3 regions of the Halomonas sp. GT genome follow, and region 1 is predicted to be linked to each of the others. Evidence: predicted binding sites of a transcription regulator. Region 1 holds the regulator's gene; each other region holds the start of a gene.
What was found. Region 1 encodes sigma-54, which starts transcription at its own class of promoters, with help from an activator protein. Its sites were predicted from a motif close to TGGCACNNNNNTTGCTNT; they were not measured.
Positions count from the first base shown of each region.

Region 1 (4,248 bases):
CTTATTGTGCGTTTGTTGAAGGCGAGGATGTGGAGGGCTGCTGTTCACTAAGAGTGTACTGCAAGCCTAGCTCACGATGACGGAGTTGAACCTCTCCCGCTTGTTTAACCAGCATTTGCGCCAGTTGTTCCACCATATAGACAGAGCGGTGCTGCCCGCCGGTACAGCCAATAGCAATCGTCATATAACTGCGCTGGCTATTTTGGTAAGCGGGTAGCCACTTTTCCAACCATGTCTGGATATCATTGCGCATTTCTTCTACGACGGGATATCCCTTCAGAAAGTTGATGATGTTCGCGTCACGCCCAGTGTATTGGCGCAGCGTAGGGTCCCAGTAGGGGTTTGGTAAGCAGCGCACGTCAAAGACGAGATCGGCATCAAGTGGGACACCGCGTTTATAGCCAAATGACTCTAGGGTCAGCGTTAATCTATCTTCACGCTGTTGGGCAACTTGATCCGTTATCCTGCGGCGGAGGTCATGAACCGATAGACGCGATGTGTCGATCATTAGGTCAGCAAGATCACGGATGTCGAGTAGGGTTTCTTCTTCTTTATTGATGGCCTCTTCAAGCGTCATGTCACTATCACGCGTAAGAGGGTGACGACGACGCGTAGCTGAGTATCGCTCAAGAAGAATTCTGGCATCGGTGGTTAGATAGATAACCTGGAAGTGAATGCTTTTCTGACGCAAAGATTCAAGCATTTTTGGCAGCTGCTTTAGCGCAGCTGGTAAATTACGCGCATCGATACTTACCGCTAGTTGGGGACGTGCGCCTTGCTCACGAAGCTCATCCACAAGGGAGCCGAGTAGCATGGCGGGCAAATTATCGATGGCACAATAGCCAAGATCTTCTAACGCTTGTAAGGCGATAGATTTACCGGACCCTGAACGGCCGCTAATGATCACCAGTTGCATAGAGTTTCTCTTGGCATGCCAATAAAAATGGAGGTTAACGTTAAATTAGTAGGCAGTGTCTAGCGGTGGACCATCTAGGTAACAGATTGTTCACGAATTTTTGCTGTTATAAGGTCCAATAGCTCACGCTGGCTAGCCGCTTTACGAAGCTGCTGACGTGTGTCAACGCTGTTCATGATAGACGCTACTTGCCCTAATAAGGCTAAGTGCGTGTCGTCTGCCTCTTCGGGAACTAAAAGGACGAAAACAAGATCGACGGGATCGCCATCGATAGCATCGAAATCCACGGGCTCAGCTAACTTTAAAAAACCAGCGATAGGTGAGCTGCAATGAGGGCTACGGGCGTGAGGAATAGCAACGCCGTTGCCTATTCCAGTGCTGCCCAGGCGCTCGCGACCAATCAGGCGGCTGAAGACTTCTTGGCTATCTAGGCTTGGCGTGTTTTGCGCAATAAAGGTGCTGAAAAACTCCAGCACTCTTTTTTTGCTGCCCCCGGGGACGTCATACAGCACGCGCTCCGGGGGAAGAATAGTTTCCAACGTCATTGAGTTAACGCACGCCAGCGCCTTGGGCGCGAGCTTGTGCTTTTTCCTTGTGTTTAACGAGTTGACGGTCAATTTTGTCCGCTAGTGCATCAATCGCAGCGTACATATCGTTGTCTAATGCTTCTGCGTGTAGATCGGCACCTGCAGCATGCAGGGTGCAGGCAGCTTGCTGACGCTCCTTTTCAACAGATAAGGTCACTTGTACGGTGGTGATATTGTCATAATGGCGCTCAACGCGTTCCAGCTTCTCATTTACATAGTCACGCAAGGCGTCAGTCAGATCTACGTGATGACCAGTGATATTTACTTGCATTGACGTGCTCCTTATCCATCGGACTGTTCTTCGATTGTAACCCTTTTTGCGCTATTGCAAAGCCCTTAGACAGACTTTGTTCGTTAGCACTGCTTTATTAGCGTAAACGGCGGCGTTCGCTTGAAGAGGGTATGCCCATCGACTCGCGATATTTGGCCACCGTTCGCCTTGCCACACTAATGCCACCCTCTTCCAATAGCGACACGAGGCGGCTGTCTGAGAGAGGTTTCCCGGGCGGTTCATCTTGCACCAGTTTTTTGATTCGAGCCCGGATGGCGGTGCTGGAGTGACTGTCACCGCCGTCCTGGTTACTTACTTGGCTTGAAAAGAAGTATTTGAGTTCAAACACTCCGCGCGGAGTATGAATGTATTTCTGGGTGGTGACCCTGGAAATAGTGGATTCATGCATTTCTACGGCGTCTGCGATATCGGCTAAAATCAGCGGTTTCATGGCTTCTTCGCCGTGTTCCAGAAAGCCTATCTGGCGAGCTATGATTTCTCGGCCCACCCGCAGTAGCGTATCATTTCGGCTAGAAAGGCTCTTGATGAGCCAGCGAGCTTCTTGAAGATGCTCTTTTAAAAATTGGTTATCCTGGCTCTTGTCAGCCCGTTTGATGAGGCTTGCGTAGTCAGGTTGAATGCGTAAGCGAGGCAACGCCTCTGGGTTTAGCTCCAGGTGCCATCCTTCGTGGTCATGGCGTACGACTAAATCTGGCGTTACATAGCTGTCATCGGTGTCGCCAAAGGCACTTCCTGGGCGAGGATCAAGGCTGCGGATCAAGCGAATTACGTCATCAAGCTGCTCATCATCCAGACTTAACCGCCGCTTTAGCAGACGCACATCATCTTTGCCGAGTGCTTCAAGAAATTGACGTACTAACCGCTTGGCAGGCATGAGCAGCGGTGTATCTTCGGGTAGTGAAGCGAGCTGCAGCATTAAGCATTCCCGCAGGTCGCGAGCAAACACGCCGGTTGGCTCAAACTGTTGAAGACGAAGCAAGGTTGTTTCAACCTCACGTTGGCTAAGGCCTTCATGTCCTTGGGCTTTAAGTCCTTCGCGAAGGTCATTGAGAGGCTGGGTTAAGTAGCCATTGGCATCCAGTGCATCGATAAGGCTTTCAGCAATGGCATGGTCGCGTGGCGAAAAGTCTGTCATGGCGAGTTGCCAAAGTAAGTGGCCATGCAAACTTTGGCCAGCAGCTTGCCGCTCAAAGTCAGGCCCTTCGCTGCTGACACCATGGCTGCCTAGGTCTTGGTAAGTGTCTGACCAATCGCTGTCAGTAGAGAGTTCGTTAGGAATGCTTTCAGACCATTCAGCTTCCTGGGGTTCACTAACGGCCTGTTCGCCGAACTCATCTTCCTGCTCAAGCATAGGGTTGGCATCAAGTGCCTGCTGAATTTCTTGACGGAGGTCCAGCGTTGATAGCTGTAACAGGGCAATGGCCTGCTGCAGCTGAGGTGTCATGGTCAGCTGTGTACCGATACGCAATTGAAGAGAAGCTTTCATGACCATCTGAGAACCACTCGTTAATCAGAAAGCTCCACCCTAGTGCGAGTTATGGCTTGGTGCAAGTGCAATAAGCATGCCACCAATACTATTTTTTCTGCAGGTGACTGTTTACAGGCGGAAATCAGCCCCCAAATAAACGTCTCTAACCCGCTGGTTGTTGAGAATTTCCTGAGGTGGACCACTGGCGATGATATGGCCGTCACCTACAATGTAGGCGATATCGCAAATATCTAGTGTTTCCCTGACGTTATGGTCAGTAATTAACACGCCGATATGACGTTTTTTGAGGGCTCGAATGATCGTTTTAATATCGCCCACTGAGATTGGATCAACGCCGGCAAACGGCTCATCAAGCAGGATAAAGGCAGGCTCTGTCGCGAGGGAGCGAGCAATCTCAACACGTCTACGCTCTCCGCCCGAAAGACTCATGCCGAAGTTGTCACGAATGTGTGTGATGTGGAAATCTTCCAGTAGCGACTCAAGGCGCTGCTCCCGGGCGCTACGATCGAGTTCTTTGCGAGTTTCCAGAATGGCCATGATGTTGTCAGCGACGGAAAGTTTGCGAAAAATAGAAGCTTCCTGAGGCAAGTATCCAATGCCTGCCATTGCACGTTCATGCATGGGCGCATGGGTTAAATCAAGCTCATCAATGCCAACCTTTCCAGCGTCAGACTTTACCAAACCGACGATCATATAAAACGATGTCGTTTTGCCTGCGCCATTGGGCCCCAGCAGCCCTACCACGCTGCCTTGAGATATCTCTAGATTAATATCCTTAACGACACGGCGGCGTTTATAGCTTTTGGCTAAGTGATGGGCATAAAGTGTTTTTATCGGCGCTGTTTCTGATGCTGGTTCTGAGGCTGTGGTTTGAGGTGCAGGCTCTGCGTTATTTGTCGCCACTGGGCACTCCTATTGTTCCGGCTGAAGAGTCATGCGGATACGTTGTGGTTCACCACCACTA
Region 1 is NZ_CP020562.1:2,469,050-2,473,297, reverse strand. Features, by position in the region: gene rapZ (RNase adapter RapZ) at 2-916, opposite strand; gene ptsN (PTS IIA-like nitrogen regulatory protein PtsN) at 991-1,461, opposite strand; gene hpf (ribosome hibernation-promoting factor, HPF/YfiA family) at 1,466-1,774, opposite strand; gene B6A39_RS11600 (RNA polymerase factor sigma-54) at 1,872-3,287, opposite strand; gene lptB (LPS export ABC transporter ATP-binding protein) at 3,393-4,118, opposite strand; gene lptA (lipopolysaccharide transport periplasmic protein LptA) at 4,197-4,248, opposite strand, start outside.

Region 2 (4,248 bases), 1.0 Mb from region 1:
CCACCTGGTCGTGGGTGACGTAGATAACCGTCATCGTCAGGCGGCTCTGTAATGCTTTGATTTCCCGGCGCATGTCGCTACGCAGCCGGGCATCCAGGTTGGATAGCGGTTCATCCATCAGGCAGATTGGGTGTTCGGAAATAATCGAGCGCGCCAGCGCCACCCGCTGGCGTTGGCCGCCAGAAAGTTGGGCAGGTTTACGATCTAGGTAATCGGTTAAATCAACCAGTTCGGCGACCTTAGCCAGTCGCTCGCGCTGCTCTGTTTTGGGTACCTTACGGCTGCGCAGGCCAAAAACGATATTGTCGGCAACGCTCAAATGCGGAAACAGCGCGTAGGACTGAAACACCATGCTCAGCCCACGGTCGCCGGGCGGCAGGCGGGTAACGTCGCGCTCACCGATATAAATACGCCCGTCGCTGGCCTCTTCCAGGCCCGCAATCATGCGAAGCGTGGTGGATTTGCCACAGCCTGAAGGGCCCAGCAAAATGACAAATTGCCCAGGCGTGACGTCGAAGGAGATGTCATCGACGGCAGTGGTCACGTCCCAACGTTTAGTGACGCGTTCCAGGCGAATACGCGATTGGTTTGACATAGCACACACATCACCGGCTGTTGGTTGTTATTGTTTAGCTTGTGTTGAAGGTGTTGCCGTTGTATGACACTTACATGGATGGTTGATGACAGCGGTTGTGTCAAGCGGAAAATTCACTTAGTGACTTTAATGCCATAGCGTTGCAGCCTGCGTACCACGCTGGATTGGCTAATACCCAGCCGCTCAGCGATGGCATATGTGCTAGGGAGCGTTTTGCTCAACGCTTCCAGTGTGTCGCGCTCTAGCCTGGCAAGGTACTGCTTTAGGGTTTCATCCGGCGCTAAGGCAGCGACTAACGGAGACGTTGAGGCTTTCGTTAGATAAGCCGGGGGCTGCTCTGTATAAGGATGAGGATTAGGGGCTTCAATTTGATCCGTTGGGCTGGATAGCCAAGCTCTTTCTAGCCAGTTTTCAAGCTCGCGGACGTTACCTGGCCAGTCGCTTCCCATTAACGCTGACCATACTGGGTTGCCCAGGATTTTTTGCCGCCCATAGCGTTGGTTAAGGCGTTCCAAACAGGCTTCCACGAGATCAGGAATATCTTCTCGGCGGTCTCGTAAAGGCGGAAGCGTGACGGGTATGACGTTGAGACGGTAGTAAAGATCCAGACGAAATAGGCCCGCTTCTACTTGTTTGGCTAAATTCTGATTCGTGGCGACGACTAAGCGAAAGTCCACTTTACGCGGTCGTGTATCGCCTAGCCGGGTGAGGCTTCCGTCCTGGATAACTTTTAGCAGTTTAGTTTGCATTAATAGCGGGAGCTCACCGATTTCATCAAGAAACAGCGTGCCACCTTCCGCTTGTTCTAGTAAGCCTGCTTTTCCTTGGCGAGCCGCGCCACTGAACGCGCCTGGTTGATAGCCAAACATCTCAGACTCAAATAAATTTTCGGGAATGGCCGCACAGTTAACCTCAATAAAGGGGCCATCGCTGCGCTGGCTCCAACGATGAAGCTGCTTGGCAAACGCGGTTTTACCCACGCCCGACTCTCCCAACATCAATACATTAGCGTCCGAAGGTGCGACCCGTTTGAGAAGCAAGGCGACTTCACGCATAACGTGGCTTCTCGCCTGCAGGTTGTCCAGCGCGTCGTCTAGCGCCTGTTCCTCGGCATCGGGGGCTGCTTGGCTGCGTTTTAAGTGCTCACTAAAGCGCTTCTGGAGTAGTGCATATTCGTCTTGTAGGAGCTGTAAATCGGTTAAGTCTCTGGAACGGCTAATAACACGTTCCAATTTTCCATTCACAAAGACAGGGTAGGCTTCAGCAATCACACGGCGTCCGGTGCCTGTTACCTGCATAAGTTGGGCTGGCTGGTGGGTGCGCATCACTTCTAAGGTGATGGATGGCTTCAAGATGCCTGCTTGCTGAAGCTGGTAAACGCTACTGCCTAGCAACTCTTCCCGGGGCGCGCCATAAACAGCCTCAGCGCCGGGACTAATATCAAGCACTCGACCTTCGCCGCTGACGATAAAGAAGTGATCGTTGGCGGTTTCCACAATGGTTTTTAGCACGCACTTATCGATTTCACTCACAGCGATTGTCTCTTGAATAATCTTTGATTCATTTTTGCATCAATGATGCATAGGTGACTTAAGTGTACGTGATTTTGATTCATTACTGCATCGATAATGACTGAGAGCCCTATTGTTAGGGCGTTCAGAGACTTGGCATGTTCTGTGCAACGTAGTTGTTATCAGTACGCAATACAGCGCTACAACATGAACAACGCCAAGGAGATCTGTATGTCTGATTTTAACCAGCCACTTGGGGGCAATAGCATGCCGCGCTTTGGTGGGCCTGCCACCATGATGCGGTTACCCACCCAGGAAAGCGCTGCTGGCTTAGATGCTGCTTTTATCGGTATTCCAATGGATATTGGTACGTCTAACCGGCCTGGTACGCGTCTTGGCCCACGTCAGATTCGCGATGAATCTCGCATGCTTCGACCCTATAACATGGCGACCCGCGCCGCCCCGTTTGAAAGTTTACAAGTGGCTGATATAGGCGACGTGCCCATCAACACGTTTCACCTACCCAAAAGCGTCGACATCATCACGGCCTTTTATGATGACGTGCTTAAACACAACTGCATTCCGCTAACGTTGGGTGGCGAACACACCCTGACACTGCCCATTTTACGTGCCATTGCCAAAAAACATGGGCCAGTGGGGCTGATCCATATTGATGCCCATGCCGATGTAAACGAGCACATGTTCGGTGAGCCGATTGCCCATGGCACGCCGTTTCGCCGTGCCCAGGAAGAAGGCCTGTTAGCCCACGGCAAGGTGGTTCAAATCGGCCTTCGTGGTACCGGTTACGCAGCCGAGGATTTTGATTGGTGCCGAGGCCAGGGTTTCCGCGTTGTTCCCGCTGAAGAGTGCTGGTATCGCTCGCTTGCCCCCTTGATGGAGGAAGTGCGCGAGCAGATGGGCGATGTGCCTGTCTATATCAGCTTCGATATCGATGGCTTGGATCCTTCCGTTGCGCCAGGAACGGGAACGGTAGAGATGGGCGGACTGACCTCAGCGCAAGGGCTAGAAATTGTGCGCGGTGCGGCAGGGTTGAACATCGTCGGCTGTGATCTAGTGGAAGTGTCGCCTCCTTATGATCCCAGCGGTAATACCGCATTGATGGGCGCCACACTGCTGTACGAAATGCTCTGCGTGCTGCCGGGCGTGAAACACAGTGATTAAGCTGCTCTGAAATAGCTAACAAATAAAAAGCGCTTACCTGACAAAGCGCTACTGATCAGAGAAATGGCAGGCTGCTTATTGCCTGCCAGGACGCCGCCAGCCCACCTCCAATAATCACTTCCAATAGGTGAACCGTATGTCTTACTCTCAAGTAAAGTCGGAAGAACCGACGTCTCCGACGGAGATCCCCCGCGCGCATCTGCTGAAGTTTCTCATTCCATCATTGATCGGTGTACTGCTGTTCCTAGTGCCTTTTCAAGTGGGCGACTCTATTAACATTGGTATGGGCCTGATGGCAGATGGTTTGCAAACGCTGTTAGGGGCAGCGCTACCTGCCATTGCGGTAGTCATTCTTTGCCTGTCGGTGGTGGTAACGCTATACGCCAAGTTAGCCAAACCTGCTTGGGCAAAAAGTGGTCCCTTTCACGATATGTTTGATGTGGGCGCTATTTGGGTAGTGATGCGCATATTAGGCGCGATTTTTGTCCTCATGACGTTTTTCCAGTTTGGGCCCGAGTTTGTAACGGCACCGTTTACTGGCGGCGTAATGCTCAATGATTTGGCGCCGGTGCTACTGACGTTCTTCTTCTTTGCGGCGATTCTGCTACCGTTTTTGGTCGAATTCGGCTTTATGGAGTTTATCGGCACCATGGTCCGCAAGCCGTTTCGGGTGATTTTTAATCTCCCTGGGCGTAGTGCTATCGATGCGACGGCATCCTGGATGGGGTCGGGAACAGTTGGTGTTCTGATCACTGCACAACAATACGAGCAGGGTTACTACAACGGCCGTGAAGCGTCAGTCATTGCGACCAACTTCTCTGTTGCCTCCATTGCTTTTAGCCTATTGGTTACTAACTTCGTTGATATTAACCATCTCTTTGTACAATTCTATTTCACGGTAGTGGTGTCTGGTTTGATCGCTGCGGTCATCGTATCGCGGATTCCGCCACTTTCGCGTAA
Region 2 is NZ_CP020562.1:3,491,346-3,495,593, reverse strand. Features, by position in the region: gene B6A39_RS15895 (ABC transporter ATP-binding protein) at 1-595, opposite strand, end outside; gene B6A39_RS15890 (sigma-54 interaction domain-containing protein) at 709-2,127, opposite strand; gene speB (agmatinase) at 2,338-3,288, shown strand; gene B6A39_RS15880 (YjiH family protein) at 3,425-4,248, shown strand, end outside.
Region 2: a site for sigma-54 is predicted at 2,261-2,278, ahead of speB (agmatinase). Genes of this name have one in related genera too.

Region 3 (4,248 bases), 280 kb from region 1:
CGTAACAGCGGCGTCACCATTAACCTAGAAACGCGGCCATTGAGCTTTCCTTCGGCGATACGCGGGTAATACCCTTTACAAAAACTGTAATTAAAACGGGGATTCGCGACGGGGTACATGAGGCGTGCTAGAAGGCCACGGTCGTAGGTAAGAATATCGCAATCGTGAAGACCAACGGTGGTGGAGCGACCTGAACTAAGCACATAGCCAGCGCAATACCATACGTTTCTTCCTTTTCCTGGCTCTAAAGCCCCTAAACCATGACTTTCTAATTCTTGGTCGATGGCACGTAAACGCGGACCGTCATTCCATAGAATTCGAGTGTGCTGGGGCAAGCGTGAAAAGAATTCCCGTGCATATAAAAATTGATCGCGGTCTGCTCTGTCCAAACCAACGACAATTTCATTGAGGTAAGGCACTTTCACCAGCTCATCAACAATCGCCGACAGCGCAGGCCCTTCCAGTTCAGAAAAAAGCGAGGGTAAAATTAGTCCCATTGGGCGACGTTTGGCAAACTGGCAAAGCTCTTGTTCAAGGGCTTCAACTGGCCGGCGCGTTAAGTTGTGAAAATCGGTTATCACACCATTTTGATGGAAATCACTCATACGCTAGCCTCCCGTGGCTTGTAATCTGATGCAGCGGCGTCATTCACTGGCGCCATTTCTAGACGCCCGTCATCTCGCCCCCACCAGTGGGCTACCCCCTCAGCCCAGCCAGTCGGCCCAGTTGCATTTGTTCGATATAACGCGCTGTTGTGCGGCTCAACGTTAAGAGCGTGGCAACCTCGAATCACCACAGCTTGATCGACAGTTTCCAGCATCGTGATATCGTTTGGGCCATCGCCCAAGCCCAATGAAAGTGGCGGACTGCCTCGTAATGCAGTAAATCGTTTAATTAGCCACTCTACGGCACCCCCTTTATCAGACAAGCGCCCAATCACATGCCAAAAGCGGCCCCCTTGCGTGAGTTCAAGGCCATCGCCTTCAAGCGCAATGCGGAACGTTTCAAGTGCGGCTGCATTATCTTCCCAAATAAGTGGCTCACTCCCCTCCCGCTGCCGCGCTGCTTTCGCACGGGTTTCATCAAGCCCAGTTAACGCCATTACCTGTTGAAGACTTAAGTCGCCCATTCGAGTAAACCGAACCCCCAGACGCTTACGCCAAACGTTTAGTCGCGCTTTAATGAAACCACTATCAACACCGGTATGTTTAATAACGACGCCATCTCGGCCATTACCAGGGCGATCTAGACGCGCATGACACCATCCTGGGGGCAGTCCGATAACGGCACCGTTTTCGGCAATAAAGGGGGTCGCCGTTAGCCCAAGGGCTTCTCGTAGAGGAATGAGTTCTGCGCGAGTTTTACTGGTGACCGGAATGACCGGAACCCCTAGCTGTTTAAGGCGAGCAAGCCAGGGCTTGGCAGGTGAGAAATCATAACTGTGGTGATCTAGTAATGAACCATCTAAGTCGGTGACTACCAAACGCGGCTGAAGCGCTGGATCCAAGTCGCTTGGTGACTGAGCATCACTGGGCAACGCAGTACGCTTGTGTTCGGTCATAGCACCACCTTTTTGCAATCTTAAAAGTCGTTACACACGTCCACTTTTAGATAAGCAACCAAGCAGTTTGTATGCCAATACAATTTTATCTTTAATAATCAGAAGATTGGCTCATAAAAATCTGCCTTCTTCGTATAAGCACCAAAACAACGCAATCTTTCCGCACCAAAATAGCGCGCAAATAAATAGAAAAAAATTCGACAAGCCCTTGGCAAAAGCTCGCAAATAGCTATACTCGAATTGTACCCACTGGCAACCTTGTACACCCCTCACCTGATGCCAGTGGGCTGCAGTGAGCCAAGCCCTTTCATACCCGCCTCCCCCGGCGGGTTTTTTTTGACTTATCCCTTAGTCCACATGAATAACCACCTCAACGCGACGATTTCGCGCTCGCCCTTCGACAGTATCGTTATCTTCTAGCGGCTGAGTTGCGGCTAGTCCAACGGCTCGCAAACGCTCCGGAGCAACCCCTGCGGCTTCAAGTGCCTCAACGATCGCAATCGCACGCGCACTTGAAAGCGCCCAGTTGGACGAAAATTCTGGGGTATTGATAGATTGGCTATCGGAGTGTCCCTCTACCCACACTTCCCCCTCGAAGCGCTGGATGGTATCCATCAATGACCCTACTAACGATGAGCCACCTTCTGTCAACTGAGCATCGGCAGAGGGAAATAGCAACCGATCTTGTACACGCAGGCTGATACCTTCAGCGACTCGCGAAACTTCAACGCCTTCCAGGTTAGGGAGGTACGTCGAAGCCTCCACACGCTCAGACAATCTCTCATCAAGTGCTAATGCGCTATTAATCGCCACGTCAGACACTTTTTGTACATTGATAGGTGGACGGTCGGTGAGTAGTACCATGTAATCCGCCAACGGCGAAACAGACTGACGCTCATCGGTGGGCAGTAGTAACTGCGGAAGCCTACTATTGGCAGTCAATGGCTCCTTATCTCTCGATACTTCTTCAATTCGCGCCAATAAAGGAGGCACCTCCACAACAGCAGTGCGAGCGTTAGGCAACCCTGCCACTCCCAACGCAGCGCTAATCGCAAACGGGCTGAGCGTATCACTGCTAGGTGATACGCCGAGTACCGTGCGTTGCTGACGGGCTTCAGCAAGCGCATCCGGCAGGGGTATTTCTCTAGCAGGTGACGACTCATAGCCGTACTCATCGGCTGTTTTTTGCTGAAACAACGATGGGCTTGTCACATTAGCCGCAGCAATAATAATAACGAACAGGGCTACCAGTAGCGTCATAATGTCAATATAGCTAATCATCCAACCGCTATTACTTTCATCTTCTGGATAAGCGGTTAACAATGAATCATGACGCGGACCAGCGCGGTGGTCTTCAAGCATGGGTGTTTTCACTCATTCAAGTTTTTAACCTCGTGGCCGATCTAGGGTAAGCATGGCAAACTAGTCTATCAAAAGCCGTTTCGTAGCGAGAAGGAACAATCAGGTGCGCACCCGACCTATGTCATCAAGAGCTCATTCATTAAGAACTGAGCCATCATCGACCCAATCGTCCATTGGCCGACTATTTCGCCCTGTCGGTGTTGGACTAGTGGGCCTGATGCTAAGCGGCTGCTTTTATGCCAACACGTCTCAGGCTCCCATTGCGACCACCTATCCTTATAGTGAGCAGCAGCGCATGCAAGCGGCTCAGCACTGGGAAGTGCTAGCCCAACACGAAGCGGCTGGCATTCTTCGCAGTGAACGGGTTCGCTTTAGGGATCTCCATATCCCAGCACAAGAGCATACGTCAGTTAGCGCCTACTACGGTGGCGAGTTTGAGCGTGGCTTTCGTACGCTATTAACAAGCGAACTGGTGTCGCGAGGAGGAAGCGTGATGACGCAACCCAACACTGGCGGTGCCACCGTTCAAGTGGACGTGGAAGTTGTTGAGCATCGTGATCGCGGCTATATACGCCCACCGTTTGGTGCATACACCGCCCTTGCCGGTGGCGTGACCGTGGCTAGCATGGCACTAGGAAACTGGAGCGAGCCTGCGCTTGCATTAATCCCCGCTGCGATGGTGGCAGATACGACCAGCGGCAGTTGGACATATGAGGGCAAAGAGGAGGTTATCATCACTACCCAGATCGTTGATAATGACCGTATTCTCTACTCCTCCTCTAATATCTATTACATAAATGCTGGTGACCGACGTCACTATGCGCCACATCGTGTTCCTCAAGCGCCTGCAACCCCAACTGTTTCTATCACCGATACTTGGTAATTACATGCTTTCACTCTCCTACTCTCTGGCTCCACTGCGCAGCTTAGCAGTTGGTGCACGTCTGCTTATCGTTGCGTTGTTGATGCTGTTTTTGGCTGGCTGCACTGCACTTGGCAATAACAATAGCATGCGAAATGCCGAGCCTCAGCCAGACCTTTCCGAACTAGCCCATGAAGCCGCCGCACAAATGGTGGCCAGCAATCCAGATCTTACACGCCATAGCCCAATGATTGCGGCTACCTTTGTAAGTATTGATAACTTAAGCCAGTCGTCTACGTTTGGCCGTATTAGCTCTGAAATTATGGCCTCCGCGCTCGCAAGGCAAGGCATGCAGGTACGCGAAGTCAAAATGCGTGACAGCATGTTTATTGAAGAAACCGTTGGCGAATTAATTTTATCCCGCCAAGTCCAACGTCTTAGCGCTCAGCACAACGCACGCTCC
Region 3 is NZ_CP020562.1:2,744,232-2,748,479, forward strand. Features, by position in the region: gene B6A39_RS12750 (glycosyl transferase) at 1-605, opposite strand, end outside; gene B6A39_RS12755 (HAD-IIB family hydrolase) at 602-1,561, opposite strand; gene B6A39_RS12760 (OmpA family protein) at 1,910-2,923, opposite strand; gene B6A39_RS12765 (hypothetical protein) at 3,141-3,806, shown strand; gene B6A39_RS12770 (FlgO family outer membrane protein) at 3,811-4,248, shown strand, end outside.
Region 3: a site for sigma-54 is predicted at 1,621-1,638, ahead of B6A39_RS12755 (HAD-IIB family hydrolase). Genes of this name have one in related genera too.